2 regions of the Streptosporangium sandarakinum genome follow, and region 2 is predicted to be linked to the other one. Evidence: riboswitches for the same ligand, from Rfam matches in the RefSeq annotation. Region 2 holds a riboswitch; the other holds the start of a gene.
The links. A riboswitch is a leader RNA that binds a small molecule or an ion and turns the genes downstream of it on or off. The one in region 2 is predicted to bind glycine.

Region 1: linked by a shared signal. The riboswitch ahead of gcvP (aminomethyl-transferring glycine dehydrogenase) and the one ahead of gcvT (glycine cleavage system aminomethyltransferase GcvT) in region 2 are both predicted to bind glycine.

Annotation. Positions count from the first base shown of each region.
Region 1 is NZ_CP192034.1:3,648,076-3,659,250, reverse strand. Features, by position in the region: gene ACQP10_RS16805 (TetR/AcrR family transcriptional regulator C-terminal domain-containing protein) at 1-383, shown strand, start outside; gene ACQP10_RS16800 (DUF5999 family protein) at 787-978, shown strand; gene ACQP10_RS16795 (alpha/beta hydrolase family protein) at 1,003-1,608, opposite strand; gene ACQP10_RS16790 (hypothetical protein) at 1,718-2,056, shown strand; gene ACQP10_RS16785 (class I SAM-dependent methyltransferase) at 2,512-3,156, opposite strand; gene ACQP10_RS16780 (hypothetical protein) at 3,390-4,169, opposite strand; gene gcvP (aminomethyl-transferring glycine dehydrogenase) at 4,676-7,531, opposite strand; glycine riboswitch at 7,692-7,784, opposite strand; gene ACQP10_RS16770 (MerR family transcriptional regulator) at 7,800-8,420, opposite strand; gene ACQP10_RS16765 (bifunctional nuclease family protein) at 8,565-9,035, opposite strand; gene ftsR (transcriptional regulator FtsR) at 9,114-9,764, opposite strand; gene ACQP10_RS16755 (FHA domain-containing protein) at 9,791-10,303, opposite strand; gene ACQP10_RS16750 (sugar phosphate nucleotidyltransferase) at 10,892-11,175, opposite strand, start outside.
Region 2 is NZ_CP192034.1:1,703,117-1,714,291, forward strand. Features, by position in the region: gene ACQP10_RS08065 (M4 family metallopeptidase) at 1-6, opposite strand, end outside; tRNA gene ACQP10_RS08070 (tRNA-Leu) at 627-699, opposite strand; partial or broken gene ACQP10_RS08075 (HNH endonuclease) at 749-898, opposite strand; gene ACQP10_RS08080 (hypothetical protein) at 984-1,220, shown strand; gene bcp (thioredoxin-dependent thiol peroxidase) at 1,232-1,699, opposite strand; gene ACQP10_RS08090 (DUF3618 domain-containing protein) at 1,811-2,149, shown strand; gene ACQP10_RS08095 (amino acid deaminase/aldolase) at 2,346-3,539, opposite strand; gene ACQP10_RS08100 (DUF6286 domain-containing protein) at 3,688-4,305, shown strand; gene ACQP10_RS08105 (glycosyltransferase 87 family protein) at 4,533-6,464, opposite strand; gene ACQP10_RS08110 (L-serine ammonia-lyase) at 6,810-8,186, opposite strand; gene gcvH (glycine cleavage system protein GcvH) at 8,264-8,653, opposite strand; gene gcvT (glycine cleavage system aminomethyltransferase GcvT) at 8,650-9,741, opposite strand; glycine riboswitch at 9,775-9,869, opposite strand; glycine riboswitch at 9,870-9,968, opposite strand; gene ACQP10_RS08125 (hypothetical protein) at 10,101-10,967, shown strand; gene ACQP10_RS08130 (hypothetical protein) at 10,975-11,175, shown strand, end outside.

The DNA.
Region 1 (11,175 bases), 1.9 Mb from region 2:
TCCACGTGGACCCCTCCCCCGACTGGCGCGAGGGCGCCCGGCAGTGGTGCCGGGCCAGCCGGGCCCTGCTGCGGGAGCACCCGGGCGTGCTGGCGCTGGCGCTCACCAGGCCCCCCAAGGGGCGGGCGGCGATGGCGCTGCGCGAGCAGACCGACCAGCTCGCCGAGGCGGGGCTGCCGGACGCGCCGCAGGCCGTCCGGGCGCTGCGCGCCTACGTCTTCGGCGCGGTGGCGGTGGAGGTGCAGCAGTCGGGCTGGGCCGAGCCGATGGGCGAGGACGACGAGCCCTGGCGCCCGCCGTCGGCGGGCGGCGGCGACCCGGCGTCCGACGCCGACTTCGAGGTCGGGCTGGAGGCGCTCCTGACCGGGCTGGCCGCCCGCTGACCGCTCCGCCTCCCGCGCGGCCGGGGATGCGGGCGGCGTCAAGGCGGCGATGCCGGCCGGCCGCCCCGCCTCCCGCACGGGCGAGGGATTTTACCTGGTCCCAGGCGTGTCGAGGTTGGCCGGGTATCTTCCTATAAGGCATGCTGTGTCATAGAACACACCCTCGACATACCGGCGGGGCCCACTCCTGTTCAGGGTGCAAACAGTCCTAACGGGCTATGTCGCCTGGGGCGTGCGGATCGCACACTTGATCTGCCTGATGTGCGCGCCTCAGCGCCGAGACGCGCACGACCATACATGTCCACCAGACGCTCGTCCCGCATGCGCGGGTATCGGAGCCCGACGCCGGTCGTCCGGCGGAACGGTCCCGGCGAGCCGAGAAGAGAGATCCGGAGGCACGCCGATGTGCCCGCATGAGCCGTCCTGTCCGTCCGCCGACGCGCAGAACCGCGAGGCCGCCCGCACGCTGGCATCGCACCCCGAGCAGGGCTGGTCCCTGCTGTGCAACGGTGTGGTGCTGTTCGAGGACACCGGCGAGCTCCTCCCCGACGGCGCCGTCATCGAGCCGCATCGGCCGCTGGCCGGGGTGTCCTGATCCCTCACCTTCCCGCATCGGGAGTCATACCGGGGCCGGCGGCATCCTCGCGCCGAGCCACTCCGCGACGGCCTCGCCCACCCGGCCGGGGTCCTTCTTGAACTCGTGACTCTCACCCGGCAGCACCACCAGCCGGGCGGTGTCGGCTGCCTCGGGCACGCCGAACGGGTCGCGGTCTCCGCTGACCGCGAGGACGTCCACCCCGGCGGCACGCAACTCCCCCGCGCGGGAGCGTTCCGGCTTGCCCGGCGGGTGCAGCGGGAACGCCAGCGCGACGACCGCCCCGGCCCCGGCCTGCCGCGCCGTACGGCAGGCGACCCGCGCGCCGTTGCTCCGCCCGCCCTGCACGAGCGGCAGATCCGGGTGGCGGGCGCGGAGCGCGGCCACCAGGGTCGTCCACGCCTCGTCCTGCTTGACGGCCGAGCCCGGCGCGCGGGCGCCCCGCACCCGGAACGGCTGCGTCACCCGGGCGACCAGGCCGCCGATCGGCGTCACGGCGTCCCGTACGGCCAGCAGGTCGGGGGCCTCCACCCCGCCGCCCGCGCCGTGCGTGAGCACCAGCAGGAAGCGCGGACGGGCGATCCCGTCGATCTCGGCCACGGCCGGGCCGTGCGGGGTCGGGATCTCCAGGGTGGTCGCTTGGCGCAGGGACACGGATGTCGTCCTAAAGGCCGATCCCGGGAGCCGGAATCGGGTAGAGAATCGAAGCGTGCAGGAGCATCACGATATCCGACAGGACATGCGCGCCACTCTGGAGGCCCGCCGGGACCTGGGTCCCGAGTACGAGGCCGCGCTGGTGGAGTCTTTCGTCGACCGGATCGACGCCACCATCGCCGCCCGGGTGCGCGCCGAGGTTCGTGCCGAGGTGCGCGCTGCGGACGCCGACCCCCAGTCACCGAGGAGCCGGCGCAAAGGCGACGGGACGGTGGCGATCGCGCTGGGCTCCCTGGGCATCGGCGTCCCGCTGACCGCGATCGCCGCGGGTGAGGCGGGGGCCGCGGGGCTGCTGCTCGCCTGGGGCGGCATCGTCACGGTCAACATCGCCCACGCACTGGGCCGCCGCCGCACCCGCGACTGACCCCGCGAGGGGGCGCCGGTGTCTGGACCGAGGAGCGAGCGAGCGCAGCGAGCGAACGACGAGGGAAGACACCGGACCCAAGCCCCCGAGCCGCGACGCGCCAGCGTCGCAATGAACACAGCGAGGGGGCGCCGGTGTCTGGACCGAGGAGAGCCGTGAGGGGGCGCCGGTGTCTGGACTGAGGAACGCAGGAGCGGAGCGACGGAGTGACGAAGGAAGGCACCGGACAAGAGCCCCCGAGCCGCGACGCGCAGCGTCGCAATGAACACAGCGAGGGGGCGCCGGTGTCTGGACCGAGGAGAGCCGTGAGGGGGCGCCGGTGTCTGGACTGAGGAACGCAGGAGCGGAGCGACGGAGTGACGGGGGAAGGCACCGGACAAGAGCCCCCGAGCCGCGACGCGCAGCGTCGCAATGAACAAAGAGCGCAGCGAGCGAACGACGAGGGAAGACCGGGCTTAAGCCCGCGAGCCCCGGACGTAGTAGAGCAGGACCGGCAGTTCCCCCTCCTCCTCGACGCGGAACCCGGCGGCCGGGATGAGGTCCCCGAGCAGTTCCCGCGGGTCGTGCCGCATCGCGGGACTGCCCAGCGCGTCGGCGAGCCGGGCCGTCAGGCGGCCGGTGGGCCGGCGGGACTCGGCGACCAGCAGGCGCCCGCCCGGCCGCAGCACGCGGAACATCTCCCGTACGGCGGCGCCGCGCTCGGCGGCCGGCACGTGGTGGACGGCCAGGCTGGAGACCACCACGTCGAAGGAGGCGTCGGGCAGGTCGAGCCGCTGTCCCTCGCCCACCAGGTAGGAGCAGTTGGCCGGGGCGCGGCGGCGGGCGTGGCCGATCATGGCCTCGGACGGGTCGACGCCGGTCACGTGCCCCTCCGGGCCGGCGACCGGGGCCATGATCCGGGTGAGGTAGCCGGTGCCGCAACCGACGTCGAGCACCCGGTCGCCCCGGCGCACCCCGGACAGCGCGGCCAGGCGGGTGAACGCCTCGCGCCGCCGTCCCAGCATCCCCACGCCGGTCACGACGTCGTAGGCGCGGGGCCGGTCCATCGTCCCGGCGCCGTGGTCGTGGTGGTGGTTGTGCAGCAGCTTGCTCGGTCCCATCGTCTTCTCCTTCCGGACGGCCTGCAGGCCGTGAACGATCGGTTCGCCGGCGTGGCCGGGCCGGCGACCGATCACATATCTTCGCAGGTCACCTTCGCACGCCGCCGGGCGGGAACGGCGCGACGGGCGAAGACACACCGGCGGGCGGATGCCGGAAGGGACCGGCGGGCGGGACACGGGAGTGGCCCTTCCCCCGGGGGCTCCGATCGCCGCGTCCCCGGGGGAAGGGGCCGTCAGATGTCGCGGTCGTGCCGGAGGCGGACCTCGGCGGCGAGGTCGGCGTCGCCGTCCAGGCCGTAGCGCCACACCCGCTCGGCGTCCTCGTCGCGGCCCCGGAGCGGGAGCGTGCGGGCCAGCAGCTCGATGGCCAGCGCGCTGGTCTCCACGTCGCCGTCCTCCTCGACGGCGGCGGCGAACTCCGCGCACGCCAGGTCGAGGTGGGCGATGCCGAGCAGCACCCGCAGCCGGGCGGCGTCGGCGACGTCGGGTACGGCCAGCGCCGCGAGGACCGCGTCGGCGGCCTGCCCCGCCTCGCCCTCCTGGAGGAAGAACTCCGCCAGCCGCTGAGCCGCCCGGGAGGCGATCTCCGGGTCCCCGGTGGCCAGTGCGGCGCGCAGCGCCTCCTCGGCCTCCTCGTCCCCCGTGGCCAGCCGGGCCAGAGCCATGTGCGCCAGCGGCACGTAGGCCGGGTTGCCGATGCCGAGGGCGGCCTGCCAGGCGGCCCGCGCCTGGTCCGGCAGTTCCTCGCGCTCGAAGCTGCGGGCGAGCAGGCAGGCGGCCTGGGCGGCGAACTCCGGGTGCCCGGTCGCCAGCGCGGTGCGCGCGGCCGACCGGGCGCCGGGCACGTCGCCGCGTTCTTCCAGCACCACCGCGAGCCCCACCGCCGCCTGGGCGCGGTCGGGATCGGCGGGGTCGGCGGCGAGCTCCGCGAAGATCGCCGCGGCGGCGTCCAGGTCGCCGTCCTCGGCCAGCCTGCGCGCCGTTTCCAAGGGACGCGTGTCCACCTCTGGCATGCGGGGTCCTCTCCGGGTGAGGGAAACGCCCCGAGCCTAACGACTCGGGGCGTCCCGCGTCCCGCGGACGGACGGTGCCGGCATCTCTTGTCGATCATTCCCCGAACGGCGCCGGGGCGACGGCGAGGAAGCCCCGGGCCGGCGCCGGGACCCCCTCGCTGTGTTCATTGCGACGCTGTGCGTCGCGGCTCGGGGGCTCAGACCCGGTGCCTTCCCTCGTCACTCCGCCGCTTCGCGGCTGCGTTCCTCAGTCCAGACACCGGCGCCCCCTCACGGGCTCATTGCGACGCTGCGCGTCGCGGCTCGGGGGCTCTTGCCCGGTGCCTTCCCTCGTCACTCCGCCGCTTCGCGGCTGCGTTCCTCAGTCCAGACACCGGCGCCCCCTCACGGTATTCATGGCGACGCTACGTGTCGCGGCTCGGGGGCTCTTGCCCGGTGCCTTCCCTCGTCACTCGCTCGCTTCGCTCGCTCACTCCTCGGTCCAGACACCGGCGCCCCCTCGCGGGTCAGTCCTCGTAGGCCGACAGCGGCGGGCAGGAGCACACGAGGTTGCGGTCGCCGTAGGCCTGGTCGATGCGGCGGACCGGCGACCAGTACTTGTCCTCGCGCAGCGACGGCAGCGGGTAGGCCGCCTCCACCCTGCCGTAGGGGTGGTTCCAGTCGTCGGTGACCAGGCAGTCGGCGGTGTGCGGGGCGTTGCGCAGCGGGTTGTCCTTCTTGTCGTACTCGCCGGAGGCGACCTTGGCGATCTCGCCGCGGATCGCGATCATGGCGTCGCAGAACCGGTCGAGCTCGGCCAGGTCCTCGCTCTCGGTGGGCTCGATCATCAGCGTGCCGGCCACCGGGAAGGACATCGTCGGCGCGTGGAAGCCGTAGTCGATGAGGCGCTTGGCCACGTCGTCCACGGTCACGCCGGTCTCCTTGGTGATCTGGCGCAGGTCGATGATGCACTCGTGTGCGACCAGCCCGCCGCGGCCGGTGTAGAGGACCGGGTAGTGCGGGGCCAGGCGGCGGGCGAGGTAGTTGGCCGACAGGATGGCCTGCTCGGTGGCCGCGCGGAGACCCTCGGCGCCCATCATCCGGATGTAGGCCCAGGAGATCGGCAGGATGCCCGCCGAGCCGTACGGCGCGGCCGAGACCGGGCCGACCGGCGAGCCGTCGCGCAGCGGGTGACCGGGGAGGTACTCGGCGAGGTGGGCGCGGACCGCGACGGGCCCGACGCCGGGGCCGCCGCCGCCGTGCGGGATGCAGAAGGTCTTGTGCAGGTTCAGGTGGGAGACGTCCGCCCCGAACTGCCCCGGCTTGGCCAGGCCGACCAGCGCGTTGAGGTTGGCGCCGTCGACGTAGACCTGGCCGCCGGCCTCGTGCACCAGCTCACAGATCCGGGTGATGCCCTCCTCGTAGACGCCGTGCGTGGACGGGTAGGTCACCATGATCGCGGCGAGCCGGTCGCGGTTCTTCTCGATCTTGGCGACGAGGTCGTCGAGGTCGACGTTGCCGTCGTCGTCGCAGGCGACCACGACGACCCGCATGCCGGCCATGACGGCGCTGGCGGCGTTGGTGCCGTGCGCGGAGGAGGGGATGAGGCAGACGTCGCGGCCGGACTCGCCGCGCGCCCGGTGGTAGGCGCGGATGGCGAGCAGGCCGGCGAACTCGCCCTGGGAGCCGGCGTTGGGCTGGATCGACACGGCGTCGTAGCCGGTGACCTCGGCCAGCCAGCCCTCCAGCTCCCCGACCAGCTGGGCGTAGCCGGCGCCCTGCTCGGCGGGGGCGTAGGGGTGCAGGCCGGCGAACTCCGGCCAGGTGATCGGCTCCATCTCGGTGGTCGCGTTGAGCTTCATGGTGCACGAGCCCAGCGGGATCATCGACCGGTCGAGCGCGATGTCCCTGTCCTGCAGCCTGCGCAGGTAGCGCAGCATGGCGGTCTCGGAGCGGTGGCTGTGGAAGACCGGGTGGGTCAGGAAGTCGCTCGTCCGGGTCAGGGCGGCGGGCAGCGCGTCGTGGGCGGAGGCGTCGAGGTCGGCCAGGACCGCGCCGCTGACGCCGAAGGCGGCCAGCACCTGCTCGATGTGCGGCAGCTCGGTCTTCTCGTCGCAGGAGACGCCGACGTGGTCGTCGTCGGCCAGCCGCAGGTTGATGCCGTTGTCCCGGGCCGCGGCGACGACCTCGGCGGCGCGGCCCGGCACGCGGGCCAGCACGGTGTCGAAGAAGGCGTCGTGGACGACCTCGACGCCGGCCTGGCGCAGGCCCTCGGCGAGCACGACGGCGTGGCGGTGGACGCGGCGGCCGATCCGGCGCAGCCCCTCGGGGCCGTGGTAGACGGCGTACATTCCGGCGATCACCGCGAGCAGCACCTGCGCGGTGCAGATGTTGCTGGTGGCCTTCTCGCGGCGGATGTGCTGCTCGCGGGTCTGCAGTGCGAGGCGGTGGGCGGGGCGGCCGTCGGCGTCCTGGGAGACGCCCACCAGGCGGCCGGGCATCTGCCGCTGCAGACCGTCGCGGACCGCCATGTAGGCGGCGTGCGGGCCGCCGAAGCCCATCGGCACGCCGAACCGCTGGGTGGAGCCGACCGCGATGTCGGCGCCCATCTCGCCGGGGGCGGTCAGCACGGTGAGGGCCAGCAGGTCGGCGGCGGCGACGACCTGGGCGCCGCGGGCGTGGGCGGCGTCGGCGATGGAGCGGAAGTCCCTGATCCGGCCGCTCGCGCCCGGGTACTGCACGAGCACGCCGAAGCAGTCGGGCAGCTCGGCGGTGAAGTCGCTCTCGACCAGCTCGATGCCGAGCGGCTCGGCGCGGGTGGCGAGCACGGCCTTGGTCTGCGGCAGGGCGTCGGCGTCGACGACGAACACGTTGGAGGGGGCCTTGCCGGCGCGGCGGGCCAGGGTCATCGCCTCGGCGACGGCGGTGGCCTCGTCGAGCAGGGAGGCGCCGGCGACGTCGAGGGCGGTCAGGTCGGTCACGACCGTCTGGAAGTTGAGCAGGGCCTCCAGGCGGCCCTGGGAGATCTCCGGCTGGTAGGGGGTGTAGGCGGTGTACCAGCCCGGGTTCTCCAGAAGGTTGCGGCGGATGACGGCCGGGGTGATCGTGTCGTGGTAACCCAGGCCGATCATCGAGGTGAGCACCGTGTTGCGGGAGGCGAGGGCCCGCAGCTCGGCGATGGCCTCCGGCTCGCTCGCGGCCGGCGGGAGATCGAGTCGGTCGGCGGTGCGGATCACCTCCGGCACGGCCACCGCGAGGAGGTCGGCGGCCGAGGCGAAGCCGACGGTCTCCAGCATGCGGGCCTGGTCGTCGTCGGCCGGGCCGATGTGGCGGGTGGAGAACGGCGGGGAGCTGAGCTCACCGAGCGGTGACAGGTCGGTCATGGAAAGCCTCCCGGGGCTGGTGGAGACCGGCGCTGAGCGCGGGCGTATGCCGGATCTCCCCCTCTGTCATCTCCACCTGAGAGCTTCACCTTCCCCGCCGGGGAGGGTTTTCACCGTCGGTGAGACACGCCTGGCGGGCGCACCTGCTTTCCAGAGTCGCCTCGTCCGTGCGGTACAGGGTGCCTGAGAGATTCCGGGGAGGGTTGCTCCTTCGGCGCCCCGGTCCAGCCGGGGACTCTCCCGCACGGCGTCTGCGGCCAGACCAACTTTACCCGGTCCGCCGGGCTCTGCGACGGCGGGCCAGTTCATCCGCGTGATGATCGCCTAAAGGGCTCTGGGACGCCTCCGCGCGCTCGCCTGGCAGATCGGCCAGGGAGCCCTCCACCTCCTGCCAGACGCGGCCCAGCGCGATGCCGAAGACGCCCTGGCCGCCCTGGAGGAGGTCGATGACCTCGTCGGGCGAGGTGCACTCGTAGACGCTGACCCCGTCGCTCATCAGGGTGATCTGGGCGAGGTCGCTGACCCCGCGGTCACGGAGGTGCTGTACGGCGATGCGGATCTGCTGGAGGGAGACGCCGGTGTCGAGGAGGCGTTTGACGACCTTGAGGACGAGGATGTCGCGGAAGCCGTACAGTCGCTGGGAGCCGGAACCCTGGGCGGCCCTGACGGTGGGCTCGACGAGCCCGGTGCGGGCCCAGTAGTCGAGCTGGCGGTAGGTGATGTCGGCGGCGGCGCAGGCGGTGGGGCCGCGGTAGCCGATGTCGGCGGGCGGGTTCACCGGTGCCCCGTCGAACAGCAGGCCCTCTTCACCCGCACGCTGGTGGGCCTTCCCGCGCCGTCCCGGGTCATCCTGATCGGCGTTTCTACCCTCGCCGCTGCTGACCGCCACGCGGACCTCCGGCTTTCTCTCATCCCGCGGCCTGATCTGGGGGTTTACGCGCGGCCCCGGGGTTCACTTGCACCGTAGGCTCGGGGCCAAGCCCAGTCAACGACCCCACCCGGCGCGTCGTGAAGCGTAAATGCACCGAAATACCTACCCCGCGCGGCCGAAGTCCTCGGGCGTGATTGTGTCAAGGAACTCCCTGAACTTCTCCACCTCGTCCTCCTGGTCGTCGGGGATGACCACCCCGGCCTCGGCGACCACGTCCTCGCTGGCGAAGATGCGGGCGCCGGTGCGCAGCGCGAGGGCGATCGAGTCCGACGGGCGGGCGCTGACCTCGGCCCCGTTGGAGAACACGAGATCGGCGAAGAAGATGCCGTCCCGGAGGGCGACGATGTTGACGGTGCTCAGCCGGACGCCCAGGGCGTCGAGCACGTCGCGGAAAAGGTCATGGGTGAGCGGCCGCGGCGGCGGCTCGTCGGCCTGGGCCATGGCGATCGCCGTGGCCTCGGTCATGCCGATCCAGATCGGCAGATAGCGCTCCCCATGTGCCTCCTTGAGCAGAACAATGGGCTGGTTGGAAGGCATCTCAACCCGAACGCCCACGACCTCCATCTGCAACACGGGCTGCTCCATCTTCGCTGGATTTCGACCGGTTCGTTCAACGTAACATCCGGGGGGCTACGGCCGTCCGGCCAGGGCTCACCGGCCCAGGGCCCCTCGAACGCCGGAACGCAGCAACGAGGCGTGTAATTCCAGCAGGAGCCCGGATATCTCCCCGGCCGTCTCGTCGGCCTTGGCGATCGCGCCGGGGCCCCGGCGGCGCAGCAGCGGCGCGATGGCCTGCTCCACCAGGCCGGCCTCGCGCTCGGCGGCGGCCTTGACCACCCGCAGGTGGCGGGCGCGCAGGCCGAAGGCGGCCAGGGCGCCGACGCTGCGGGCCACCGCCAGGGCCTCGGCGTCGTAGTGGCGGGCCACGGCCTCCACCAGGCCGAAGTCCTCCAGCTCGGTCAAAGCCTCCTCGGAGAGCGAGGCGGCGGCCAGCAGCTCCTGGCGGGTGAGGCGGACCTCCCTGACCGGCTCGTCGGGCAGGGCCCGGGGCGGGGCGACGGGCCGTTCCTCGCGGTCCGCCGCTTCCAGCCGGTCCTTGATCACGCGCAGCGGAAGATAGCGGTCACGCTGCTCGCTGAGGATGTAGCGGAGCCGCTCGACGTCGGCGTAGGTGAACTTGCGGTAGCCGGAGGGGCTGCGCTCCGGCTCGATCAGCCCCTCGCCCTCCAGGAAACGAATCTTGGAGATGCTGACGTCGGGGAACTCGCCCTGCAGCAGGGCGAGCACCTCCCCGATGCTCATGTGCGCACGAGCGGCCTGCGAGCTCATCATCCTCCAGAGGCGCCGCGGGTGAGGAAGACCAGCCGGAACTTGCCGATCTGCACCTCGTCCCCGCCGTAGAGCGGCACCTCCTCGATCCGCTCACGGTTGACGTAGGTGCCGTTCAGGCTGCCGACGTCACGGACGGTGAACATGCCGCCGCCGCGCCGGTAGAACTCCACATGGCGGCGCGAGACGGTGATGTCATCCAGGAAGATGTCGCTGTCGGGGTGACGCCCCACGGTGGTCAGATCGCTGTCCAGCAGGAAGCGGCTGCCGGCATTGGGGCCGCGCATGGCGACGAGCAGAGCGGAGCCCGGAGGCAACTGCTCGACGGCCTGCCGCTCGGCGAGGAGCGTCTCTCCGGTCTCCGCCTCGTACGCCTCGATCCCGGAGAGGGAGATGGTGGACGTGCTGTCTCCGGGTGACTCGTACTTGGTCAGCGGCGAACCGCATTGGGAGCAGAAACGGGCATCCTCAGGGTTGGCATGCCCGCACTGCGTGCAGTAGACGCTCGGCATCGATCGGCTCGGCCTCCTACCGCGAAGACGCGGCAACGGTGCTCAGGGATGCGCGCCTCGCTTCTTCGCTTCTCAAGTATTTTCTCTGACTGCGAATGCCGCAACATACACCAATGAGACGCAAAGATCAAGGCCGACGCTCGACCGCGGGTTCGGTCGGGACAAAGTTACCGCCGGGTGGCACTTCCGGTCCATGCCGCCGCGCTGGAGTGTCGCACTTCACTGTATTCATGGCGACGCTGCGCTGTGTTCACGGCGACGCTGCGCGTCGCGGCTCGGGGGCTCTTGCCCGGCGTCTTCCCTCGTCACTCCGTCGCTTCGCTCCTGCGTTCCTCAGTCCAGACACCGGCGCCCCCTCGCTGTGTTCATTGCGACGCTGGCGCGTCGCGGCTCGGGGGCTCTTGCCCGGTGCCTTCCCTCGTCACTCCGTCGCTTCGCTCCTAAGCTCCTCGGTCCAGACACCGGCGCCCCCTCACGGGATTCACGGCGACGCTGCGCGTCGCGGCTCGGGGGCTCTTGGTCCGGTGCCTTCCCTCGTCGTTCGCTCGCTCACTCCTCGGTCCAGACACCGGCGCCCCCTCGCGGGGCTCAGATGCCGGCGGCCTCCTCCACGACCCGGGCCCAGTGCTCCAGCATGCCCTGCGCCGTGTCGACGTCGTTGCCCTCGGCCCACAGGTGGGTGACGGCCTCGGCCGGATCGGGCAGCACCAGCGCCCAGGCTCCGTCGTCGGCGACGATCCGCACCCCGTCGGTGGTGTCGATGCGGTGGTGCTGGGCGGCCTCGATGACCGAGCGCATCACCACGCCCTTGGCGGCCCACGGCGTCGGCACCGTACGGCGCAGCAGCTTGGCCTCGGGGATCCTGGCGTCGA
Region 2 (11,175 bases):
TGCCACGGCGAGGCTTGACGCCGAGGCAACGAGCGCAAACGCGACAGAGCGTTTCACGCGGGTGCTCCTTTGCTGAGCGGCGGCCACGGGATCTTTTCGGAGGGGTGTCCGTGGTCCGCCGTGGTGCGTGGTGGCGAGTCCCGGAGCGCGTCCACGCACGCTGCGCGCCTGGCGAGGTGAACGGCGGAGGGGAGGGACTCGTCGGTAGCACTGGGGCTGAGAGGATTTGACCCTGCCGTAAGATCGCCGTCAATATTTCGGTCAAAAGATGAATTTTCACGATTTGGTGACAAGAGTGATCACCGCGCGGAGATCCTGTTCACGGCCCCACCCGTCATTCACGGCCGGGTTTCGGCGGGTACGGATGGGGCCCATCGCCGACCGGCCCCACCCGGCGCGGTACGGCGCGGCGGGCGGAGTGCGGGGAGGTGTTCGGGAGGGGCGGCGGCGCGCTCCTCCCCGAGGGTCGCCTCACGCGGCGGTCGCGGCGCCTCACGGATGGCCGCGGACCGCGACCTCGCGCCCTTCTTCCTCCGGGGGTGCTCGATGAAGAACGCGTCCTGCGGTGAGACGGTCACGGCGGGATCCACGGACCTGAGGACCGCCGAATCGCTTTCCATTCTTTGTGGGGCCGACGGGATTCGAACCCGCTCTGTACAGTTCCTAAGACTGCCGCCTCTACCGTTGGGCTACGGCCCCTGCTTTTTCCTGCGAGATTCCCTGTCTGAGAATGGCGGTTCGGGCAGAGAAATCGCAAGTTTTTTATTCTGTTGTCGAGCCGGTCGCCGTTGATGTGGCCGACGTGCGGGGTCAGGGCCCGGCCCGGCCAGGCTCCCCCGATCTTACAGCCCTCGCACCGGTAGGGCGCGCCCACTTCCCGCGGTGCCCGGCGCAGCACGGGGGCTTGATCCGGTGGGAGCCGGGTGGGAGCACGCGGAGGATCCGGCCCGGTGACAGACGCCGGGACGAGCGGCCTCCCCGTGGTGAGCCTGGCCGAGGAAATGGGACGCGTCGATCCCGAAGCGTTTCGGCCGGCGGCTGATGTGGGCGTGGTCGCCTCCGGCGACGGTCACGCCCAGGCGGCGGGGGACCTCGGTGACGCCGAGGGATTTCGCCGCCGCCTCGGCCGGCATTTCGGGGGCGTATTCATATTCGATGGGCACGCCCCGGGGACGGGCGGTGCGACCGACAATCCCCGGGGTGCGCTCGAATGGCTGTAAAAGGGGAAGGGCTACTGGTCGACGCCCAGCTCGCGGCGGAGACGGGCCACGTGGCCGGTCGCCTTCACGTTGTAGAGGGCCTTTTCGATTTTGCCGTCGGCGTCGATGACGAAGGTGGAGCGCAGCACCCCGACGGTGGTCCTGCCGTACATCGTCTTCTCGCCGTGCGCGCCGTACGCCTTGTGGACCTCCAGTTGCGGGTCCGACAGCAGCGGGAAGGTCAGCGCGTCGCGCTCGGCGAACTTCGCCAGCCTGGCGGGGGAGTCCTTCGACACACCGAGTACGGCGAAGCCGGCGGCGGCCAGCGAGTCGAGGCTGTCGCGGAAGTCGCAGGCCTGCTTGGTGCAGCCCGGGGTCATCGCGGCGGGATAGAAGTACAGGATCACCCGCCTGCCGCGCAGCCCCTCCAGGGAGACGGTCGTGCCGTCGGCGGCGGGAAGGGCGAAGTCCGGGGCGGCGTCGCCGGGCTCGAGTTTCATTGTGTCCCTCCGTGGAATCGTTCCCGGGTCAACTTACCGGTCGGCCCGAAGTGTCGTCGGGGGGACGGACCTGACAGACTGATCGATGTCAAGGGCGATGAGAGGAGAGCCATGGCGGACACCGATCCCATGGAGCTGGAACGGCGGATCGCGCGGACCCGTGCCGAGTTGGCCCAGACGGTGGATGCCATCGCCGATCGGGTGAGCCCGAAGAACGTCGCGCGCCGGACGGTCGCCAAGGCCGAGTCGGACGCCAGGAGGTTCCTGGTCTCGGTGGGCGAGCGGGTCGGTGAGGCGGTCGGGCTCAACCCGCGGCCGGTGCGGCCGGGGGAGGAGTCGGAGGACCTCTGGGCCGGGGAGCAGCCGGAGCTCGGGCCGATCCTGGTGGGTGTGGGGGCGGTGCTCGCGGTCAGTGCGGCGGTCCTGCTCTGGCGGCGTCGCCGCCGCTGACCCGGCGGACCGTACGGCCGGCGCCGGCGACCCGGCCCGGCCCGGCCCGCTGACCCGGCCCGGCCCGCTGACCCGGCCCGGCCCGGGGCGCGGCCGGTCGGCGCTCCACGGGCTCGCCGTCCGGGCCGCGCGGGAAGGCTCACGGCGCGGTCCGGGAAGGTTCGCGGACCGCGCCGCGAAGGCCGCGGGTCCGGTCTCAGAGGAAGGTCCGGCCCTCGCCGCGGTAGGTGGGCGCCTCCTCCACGATCTTCTCGCCGTCGACGAGGTACAGGCGCGCGAAGCGTTCGGACAGCTCGCCGGCCTTGGCGTGGCGGAACCAGACGCGGTCGCCGACGCGCAGGTCCTCGGCCGCCTGGCCGAGGAGGGGCGTCTGGACCTCCCCGGCGCCCTCGTCGGGGTCGTAGCGCAGCCCGCAGGGGAGATACGGCTGGGGGAGGCGGTCCGGGCCGGGGGCGCCGGAGGCGTGGTAGCCGCCGCCGAGGACGGTGACGACGCCGGGGGCGGGGCGGCGGACGACCGAGAGGGCGAACAGCGCGGCGGGCCGGCCGGTGAAGCCGCGGTAGAAGTCGAACAGGCGGGGATGGAAGAAGCCGGATCCGGCGGCGATCTCGGTGACGGCCTTCTCGCGGGCGGTCTTCTCGATGCTGCCGGTGCCGCCGCCGTTGACGAACTCCAGGTCGGCGACCTGGCGGACGGCGTGGACGATGCGGCCCCGGCGGGAGACGAGCTCGCGCCGCGACCTGGCCTGCATCCACCGGATCGCCCGGGTGCGGGCGGGGCTGCCCGGCGCGGCGTCGCCGACCCCGGCGATCTGGGCCTCGTAGGCCATCAGCCCGACGAGGCGGAAGCCGGTCCGCTTGGCGATGTCGGCGGCCAGGTCGGCGGCCTGGTCGGCCTCGCGTACGGCGGAGCGGCGGGCGCCGACCCGGAGCCGGCCGCCGAGCGCGACGAACCCCGCGTCGATGTCCAGGCAGACCCGGATCTCGTGGCGGTCGCGGACGCCGGCCACGGCCGACTCGACGAGGTCCAGGTGGTCGGGGTGGTCGACCATGATCGTGATCTCCCGGGCCGCGCGGCCGTCGGCGGCCAGTTCGGCGAGCGCGGCGCGGTCGGCGGTGGGGTAGGCCACGAGCACGTCACGCAGCCCGGTGGAGACGAGCCAGAGGGCCTCGGGCAGGGTGAAGGCCATGATGCCGGCGAAGCCGTCCATGGCGAGGATCCGTTCGAGGACGGGGCGGGAGCGGATCGACTTGCTGGCGACCCTGATCGGCTTGCCGCCGGCCCGCCGGACCATGCTCTCCGCGTTGGAGCGCATGGCCGCCAGGTCGAGGACGGCGAACGGGGGGTCCAGGTGCGCGGTGGCCCGGTCGTAGCGCTGACGGTCGTCCATGACCGCAGGATAACCCGGCTACACCGAACGTGAGTAGTATTCATGTTCACTGGGCGGCGGTAAAGTCTCCCGCCAGGGCGATCCCAAGATCATGAAAATGGCAGGTCGCGGCCCGCGCGAGGGCCTCCGGCCGGTTAAGCCTGGGGGCGTGACGAGTAGCCTTCAGGAGACCGCGGGGGTCGGGGGGACGACGGCCGAGGAGCAGCAGCACGCCGCCCGCCGCCGGGCTGTACGGCTGTTCCGCCCGGCCAGGAGCCCGGCCGGCGTGGTGGTCGCCCTGATGACGTCCACCGCGCTGTCGGCCGCCGCCGGGGTGACGGTCGGGATGGTGACGGACCACCCGCTGGGGCGGGTGCCGTACCGGAGGATCGCCGTCGGGCCCGGCGCCGCCGCCTGGTCGGACCCCGCCGTGATCCTCGTCTCGCTGGGCGCGATCGTGGCCGGCGCCGCGCTGCTCACCCTCGCGCTGCTGCCGGGACGCACCCGGCTGGTGCCGCTGGAGACCTCCGACCCGCGGCTGTACATCGGCCTGACCAGGAGCGCGCTGCGCCGTACGCTCCGGGCGGCGGCCGAGTCGGTGGACGAGGTGACCGGCGCGCGGGTGCGCCTCGGCGCGCGGGACATCGAGATCACGGTCATCAGCGGCGCCGAGCGGACCGGCCCCCTGCTCCGCCAGGTCGGCACGGTGGTGGGCGACCGGCTGGCGGGCCTGGGCGCGATCTCCGAGGGGGAGATCGTGGTACGGCTCCGCAGGCGGAGGCTCTAGATGGCCGGCGGACGGGGGAGACGGATGGACGGGGGTCGCGGATGAGGCCGTACCGGGGAAACCGCGTCGGGCTCGCCGTCGTCGGGCTGGCGCTGGCCGTGGCCGGCCTCTACGGCTTCCTGCGCGGGGAGGGCAGGCTCCCCTGGCCGCGTGGGGAGCGCCTGCTGCCCCGCGGGCTGCCCGCCCACGCGGCCGAGCACCCGTGGGCGGGGTGGGCGGCCGCACTGCTACTGACGGCGCTGGCGCTGCTGTCGATCCGCTGGCTGATCCGGGCCGTGGGGCTGGGACGATGGGGGAGCCGGAGCGGCAGCGCGACCGCCATGCTGGGGGTTGCGCTTAAAGAAATCGAAGGGCTCAGCCGGATCCGCGTCCGGTGGGTCAAATGCGACCGGCTGCGGATCTCGGTGACCTGCGGGCCGTCGTCGGATCTCGCGAAGCTCGTCGCGCGGCTGAACCGCGACGCGGTCGGCAAGGTGCGCCGGACGGTCGGCGACGACGATCTCGGGGCGGTCGTCCGGCTGCACGTCGGACGGCGCTGACCCTCCGGCCCGGGACCCGGCCGGGGCGGCGGGCGCCGCCGGCCGGTCCGTCCACGGGTCCCGGTCACCCGCATCCGGGAAGGCACCGGGGAAGGCGCCGGGGAAGGCACCGGGGAACGCGCCGGCCGTCATGGGCGACCCCGCCGCCGCGGGCGGGAGCGGATGCACGAGCAGGTCGCTCAACCCGGCCGTCGGGACCGCCGGGCCGGACGCGTCCCGGGCCTCCCGGGAGGCCCGGGAGAAGGCCAGCCCGGCCGCCAGGCAGGCGAACGGCAGCGCGGGCACCACGTACCGGTGGTCGAAGGCCGCGATGAACGGCGGCAGCGCCAGCAGCGTCGCGCCGGCCGCCCACGGCAGCAGCACGGCGCCGCCGAGCCGCCGGATGCGCGCCAGGACGCCGGCCAGGCCGATCAGTATGATCACGGCGATGAACGGGCCGCGCAGGTAGCCGTACAGCTGGTAGTCGCGGAGCAGCCCGGCGTACGGCTCGGCCAGCACGGGCCGGCCGGAGGCGCCCTGGTAGGCGACGGTGATCTCCTCGGCCGTCCGGCCCTGGGAGGCGGTCCCCTTGGGGAAGGGCCTGGCCGTCTCCGGGAAGACGTAGGCGCTCTGCGGGCCGGGGGTGGGGTAGACGCGGCGGTTCCAGTCGAAGATGTGGACCACGTCGGTCAGGCCGGTGCGCAGGAAGTCGAGGGGCTGTGCCCTGATGGCCTGGGCGGCGAAGTCGCCGGCGAGCCGGTCGCGCTCGGCCCAGCTCCCCTTGACCTTGTTCAGCGGGGAGGAACCGTCCCAGATGTAGACCGGCGGGGCCTTGCGCTCGCTGACCGGCTCGTCGGGGCACAGGGCGGCCTCCGGGCCGGCCGGCCTGATCTTCGCGCAGTCGGCGAAGGTGAGCGTGCGCGCGTACAGGAAGGCGTTGCCCCGGGTCATCCCGTAGGTGCCGTACTCGGAGCGGAACCAGGCGGCGTAGGCGCCGAGGCCCAGCGCGGCGGCCACGGCGGTGGCGGTGACCGCCCGCCAGCCGGCCCGGCGGATCACCAGGCAGACGAGGACGACGGCGGTCAGCGGCAGGCCGATCGTCCGGGTGGCGGTCGCCGCGGCCAGCAGCAGCCCGGCGAGCAGACCGGCCCGGACGCCCGGCCGCTCCCGCCGCATCAGCAGCGTGACGGCCAGCACCGCGAGGAACTCCATCAGGGAGTCGGCCATGACGAGGTGTTCGAGCTGGACCTGGTGGACGTCCAGCAGGACCGGCAGGGCGGCGAGCGTGGCGCCCCAGCCGGGCAGGCCGCCCTGCCGGCGCAGCACGAGGTAGACGCAGGCCGCCGTGGCCAGGCCCAGCAGGTGCTGGACCACGACGACGGCCGGCACGCTGGACAGCGGGTGCAGCAGCCACAGGAACAGCGAGTATCCCGCGGGCCGCGACTCCATGGGCCGCGGGTCGAGGCCGCCGTTGAGGTAGACGAAGGAGTCGGCCCAGAACCACAGGGCCGGGCGGTAGCCGAGCACGGCCAGGGCCCGCAGCGCGCCCCCGGCCAGCAGCGCGGCCAGGAATATCCGGTGGGCGCCGAGGAAGCGGAGGATGCGCGGGGAACGGCGGTCCGGACGTACTCCCGCTGACACCTTCCGACCTCCCGGGTTCGTCTGGGGCGGGAGGCCCCTGCGGCCGGGACCTCCGCGACGAGCCAACCAGCATAGGCCGCGCGGCGAAGATCAGGTGCGAGAAGGTGGCTTTTATGCCGATTCGGTGGTCTCGCGCCGGAGACGTCCCCGCGCGGCGGCCGGTCCGGAGGGCGGGAAACCCGGTCCGGAGAGCGGGGAACTCAGGCCGAAACCGGCGGGGGGAGACCCGTCCGCCGTGCCGCCCCGGCCACCGGATCGAATCCGGCGGGAAGGCCCGTCCGCCGTGCCGTCCCGGCGACCGGACCGGGCCCGGCGGGGGAGACCCCTGCCGGGCCCGGTGGCGGGTCAGCACTCGATGACGTTCACCGCGAGCCCGCCGCGGCTGGTCTCCTTGTACTTGTCGAGCATGTCCCGGCCGGTGTCGCGCATCGTCTTGATCGCCTTGTCCAGCGAGACGAAGTGCCGGCCGTCGCCGCGCAGCGCGATCCGGGCGGCGGTGATCGCCTTGATCGAGGCCACCGCGTTGCGCTCGATGCACGGGATCTGCACCAGCCCGCCGATCGGATCGCAGGTCAGGCCGAGGTTGTGCTCGATGCCGATCTCGGCGGCGTTCTCCACCTGCTCCGGGGTGCCGCCCAGTGCCTCGGTGAGCCCGGCCGCGGCCATCGAGCAGGCCGAGCCGACCTCGCCCTGGCAGCCGACCTCGGCGCCGGAGATGGAGGCGTTCTCCTTGAACAGCACGCCGATCGCCCCGGCGGTGAGCAGGAAGCGCACCACGCCGTCCTCGCCGGGCGTCGGCGTGAACCGGTGGTAGTAGGTGAGCACGGCCGGGATGATGCCCGCGGCGCCGTTCGTCGGGGCGGTGACGATCCGGCCGCCGGCCGCGTTCTCCTCGTTCACCGCCAGCGCGTACAGCGAGACCCAGTCCATCGCCTGCAGCGGGTCCCGCTCGGGCGACTCGCCGCTGAGCCGCCGGTGGAGCTGGTGGGCCCGGCGGCGGACCTTCAGCCCGCCGGGCAGCACGCCCTCCTTGTCGATGCCGCGCCGCACGCACTCGCCCATGACCCGCCACAGGTTCAGCAGGCCGTCGCGGATCTCCTGCGCGGAGCGGCCGAACGCCTTCTCGTTCTCCATCATCAGCCCGGAGATCGACAGGCCGGTCTCGGCGCAGTGCGCCAGCAGCTCGGCGCCGGTCGTGAAGGGGTACGGCACCGCGGTGTCGTCCGGCTTGATCCGGTCGGCGCCGGTGGCGTTCTCGTCCACCACGAACCCGCCGCCCACCGAGTAGTAGACCTTCTCGCGGAGAGTGTCGCCCGCCTCGGAGAAGGCGGTGAAGCGCATGCCGTTGGGGTGGTGCGGCAGCGAGATCTTCCGCTCGAAGACGAGGTCCTCACCGACCACGAAGGGGATCTCGTGCGAGCCGTACAGCCGGACGGTCCCGCTCTCGCGCATGGCGGCCAGCCGCTCGTCGACGGTGTCGACGTCCACCAGCTCGGGCTTCTCGCCCGACAGGCCGAGCAGGACGGCCTTGTCGCTGCCGTGGCCCTTGCCGGTCAGCCCGAGCGAGCCGTACAGGATCGCCTCGACCCGCGCGGTCTTCTCCAGCAGTCCGTCCTGGGCGAGGCCGCGGGCGAACCTGTGCGCCGCGGCCATCGGGCCGCCGGTGTGCGAACTGGACGGGCCGATACCGATCTTGAAGAGATCGAAGACGCTGATCGCCATTGATCTGGTCCTTGCTTGCGTCGCCGTGACCACGCGCGCCCCGCGGCCCGCGTGGTCACGGCTCTGGTGAGAGGAGGTCAGGACTCACCGGAGGTGAGCACGCCGTACTCCTCGGCGGACAGGAGGTCCTCGGGCTCGCCCTCCATGCGGATGCGGAAGAGCCAGCCTTCGCCGTAGGGGTCGCTGTTGACCAGCGACGGGTCGTCCACGACCGACTCGTTGATCTCGGTGATCTCGCCGCCCACCGGGGCGAAGATGTCGCTCACCGACTTGGTCGACTCGACCTCGCCGACCGCGTCGCCCGCGGCGACGGTGGAGCCGACCTCAGGGACCTGCACGTAGACCACGTCACCGAGGGCCTCGGCGGCGTAGGCCGTGACGCCCACGGTGAGGGTCAGGCCGTCGTCGATGCCCGCGACCCACTCGTGCTCCTTGGTGTACTGCAGGTCACCGGGAATGCTGCTCACTTTTTCCTCCTGTAGAAAGGCAGGTCGACGACCTCGACCGCTTCATGGGTACCCCGGATGCTCACGGCCAGACCCTCGGAGCGGTCACTGTCCACGTAGGCCATGGCGATGGGCCGGCCGAGGGTCTGGGACGGGGCTCCGCTGGTCACCTCGCCGACGACGGTGCCGTCGTCGGCGACGACCACCGGGTAGCCGTGGCGGGGCACCCTGCGGCCGGTCGCGATCAGTCCGACCAGGCGGCGCGCGGGCGGGACGTCCCTGAGAGGCTCCAGGGCGGCCCGGCCGACGAAGTCGCCCGGTTTGTCAAACCTCACCACACGGCCGAGCCCGGCGTCGAACGGGGTCAGCCCGGCGGTCAGCTCGTTGCCGTACAGCGGCATGCCCGCCTCCAGGCGGAGCGTGTCGCGGGCGGACAGACCCGCCGGGACCAGACCGTGCGGACCGCCCGCCTCGGTCAGCGCCGCCCACAGCGGCTCGGCGTCACCGGCGGCGGCGAACAGCTCGAAGCCGTCCTCACCGGTGTAGCCGGTGCGGGCGATGAGGACCTGGATCCCGGCGACGGTCGCGGGCAGGCCGGCGTAGTACTTCAGGCCGTCGAGGTCGGCGTCGGTGAGCCCGCCGAGGATGGCGCGCGAGTTCGGGCCCTGCACCGCGACCAGCGCGTACTGCTCGGAGCGGTCGTCCACCGCGGCGTCGAAGTCCTTGGCCCGGCCGGTCAGCTCGGCGGCGACCCGGGGGTAGTTGGACGCGTTGGCGACGACCATGAACTCGTCGGCGGTCAGGCGGTAGACGATCAGGTCGTCCAGCACGCCGCCGTCCGGGTCGACGATCATGGTGTAGCGGGCGCGGCCCGGCTCCAGCGCCGACAGGTGGCCGACCAGCGCGTAGTCGAGGGCCTCACCGGCCTGCGGGCCGGTCACGAAGATCTCGCCCATGTGGGAGAGGTCGAACAGGCCCGCCGCCTGGCGGACCGCGTTGTGCTCGGCGGACTCGCTGCCGTAGCGCAGCGGCATCAGCCAGCCCGCGAAGTCGGTCAGGGTGGCGCCGAGAGCCTCGTGGACGCCGCGCAGCGGCGTGGGTCGGGACATGTTCGCACCTCAGGCAGGGGACGGATGAGAGCATCCTCCCCCTCTGTCATTGATGCCTGAGAGCTTCGCCCGGTTTTTGCCGGACTTTCACCTTCGGCGAGGCCACGTGGCCTGCTTTCCAGAGATCACCTACCCGCACGGTCCTTTGCCTTGAGAGGTTCGCGGGGAGGGCTTGCTCCTTCAGGGGTCCTGGTCTGGATGTCAGGACGCTCTCCCGCACGGGTTCATCGGTGCCGTGGCCAGCCTAACCGGCCGTGCCCGCCGAGCGAAATCCCTTGCCGGGGGAAACGTGCGCCTTCGTCCGGCCGTACGGCGGGGCAGCCGTACCGTGGAGATTCCTTGCATAGTCTGATGAATCGATGGACGACTTCTTCCGCGAGAGGATCCTGGACACGGGACGGCTGCCGCTGTTCTGCTTCTTCGTCGCGCTGATCGTGGCGTTCGTGCTGACCAGGATCAACGTCCGGCTGATCCGGGCGAAGATCGGCTGGTTCGGCGACGTCAGCGTCGGCGACATGCACATCCACCACGTGGTGTTCGGCGTGGTGCTGACCCTGCTGGGCGGGGTGGCGGGGCTGGTCGTCTCGGGCATCTCCCAGGGCTGGTACGCCGTGACCGCCGCCGTCTTCGGCGTGGGGGCCGCCCTGATCCTGGACGAGTTCGCGCTGATCCTGCACCTCCGCGACGTCTACTGGGAGGAGGAGGGGCGGGCGTCGGTGGACGCGGTGTTCACCGCGATCGCGATAACCGGTCTGCTCCTCACCGGCCTGCGCCCGCTGGGCTGGGAGGACTCCGACGGCACGCCGCGCGGGGCGTGGCTCACCGCCGGCGCGATCGTGGCGAACCTCGTGCTGGCCGTGGTCACCCTCCTCAAGGGGAAGATCTGGACCGGTCTGGCCGGCCTGTTCCTGCCGCCGCTGCTGATCGTGGGGGCGGTGCGGCTGGCCCGTCCGGGCTCGCCGTGGGCGCACTGGTTCATGGCGCCCGGCTCCCGGCGGCCCCGGCCCCGGAAGATGGCCAGGGCGGTGCACCGGGAGAAGCGCTGGCGGCACCCGGTCATCCGCGCGAAGATCGCCTTCCAGGAGTTCGTCTCCGGCCGGCACGACCTGCCCTCCACCCGCCGCCTGGCCAGGCTCCAGGACCGCCAGGAGCACGCCGCGAGCCGGGGCCGCCACGAGCACGCCGTGAGCCGGGACCGCCGCGAGCACACCGCGGGCCGGGAGTGAGCCGGCCGTGAGCGAGCTTCCGTCCCGCTGGGAGGGCGTGGCGCACCGGGTGCCCGACTCCCTCGCCGACCTGCGCGGCCCCGCCACCGGGGTGGTCAGCCTGCCCGTCCACCTGGCCTGGTCGGGCCTGACCGAGTTCGACCTGGGCAACCGGCTGCTGCGGATGAGCCTGTACCGGACGATCATCACCGGCGGCGGGCGCGAGGAC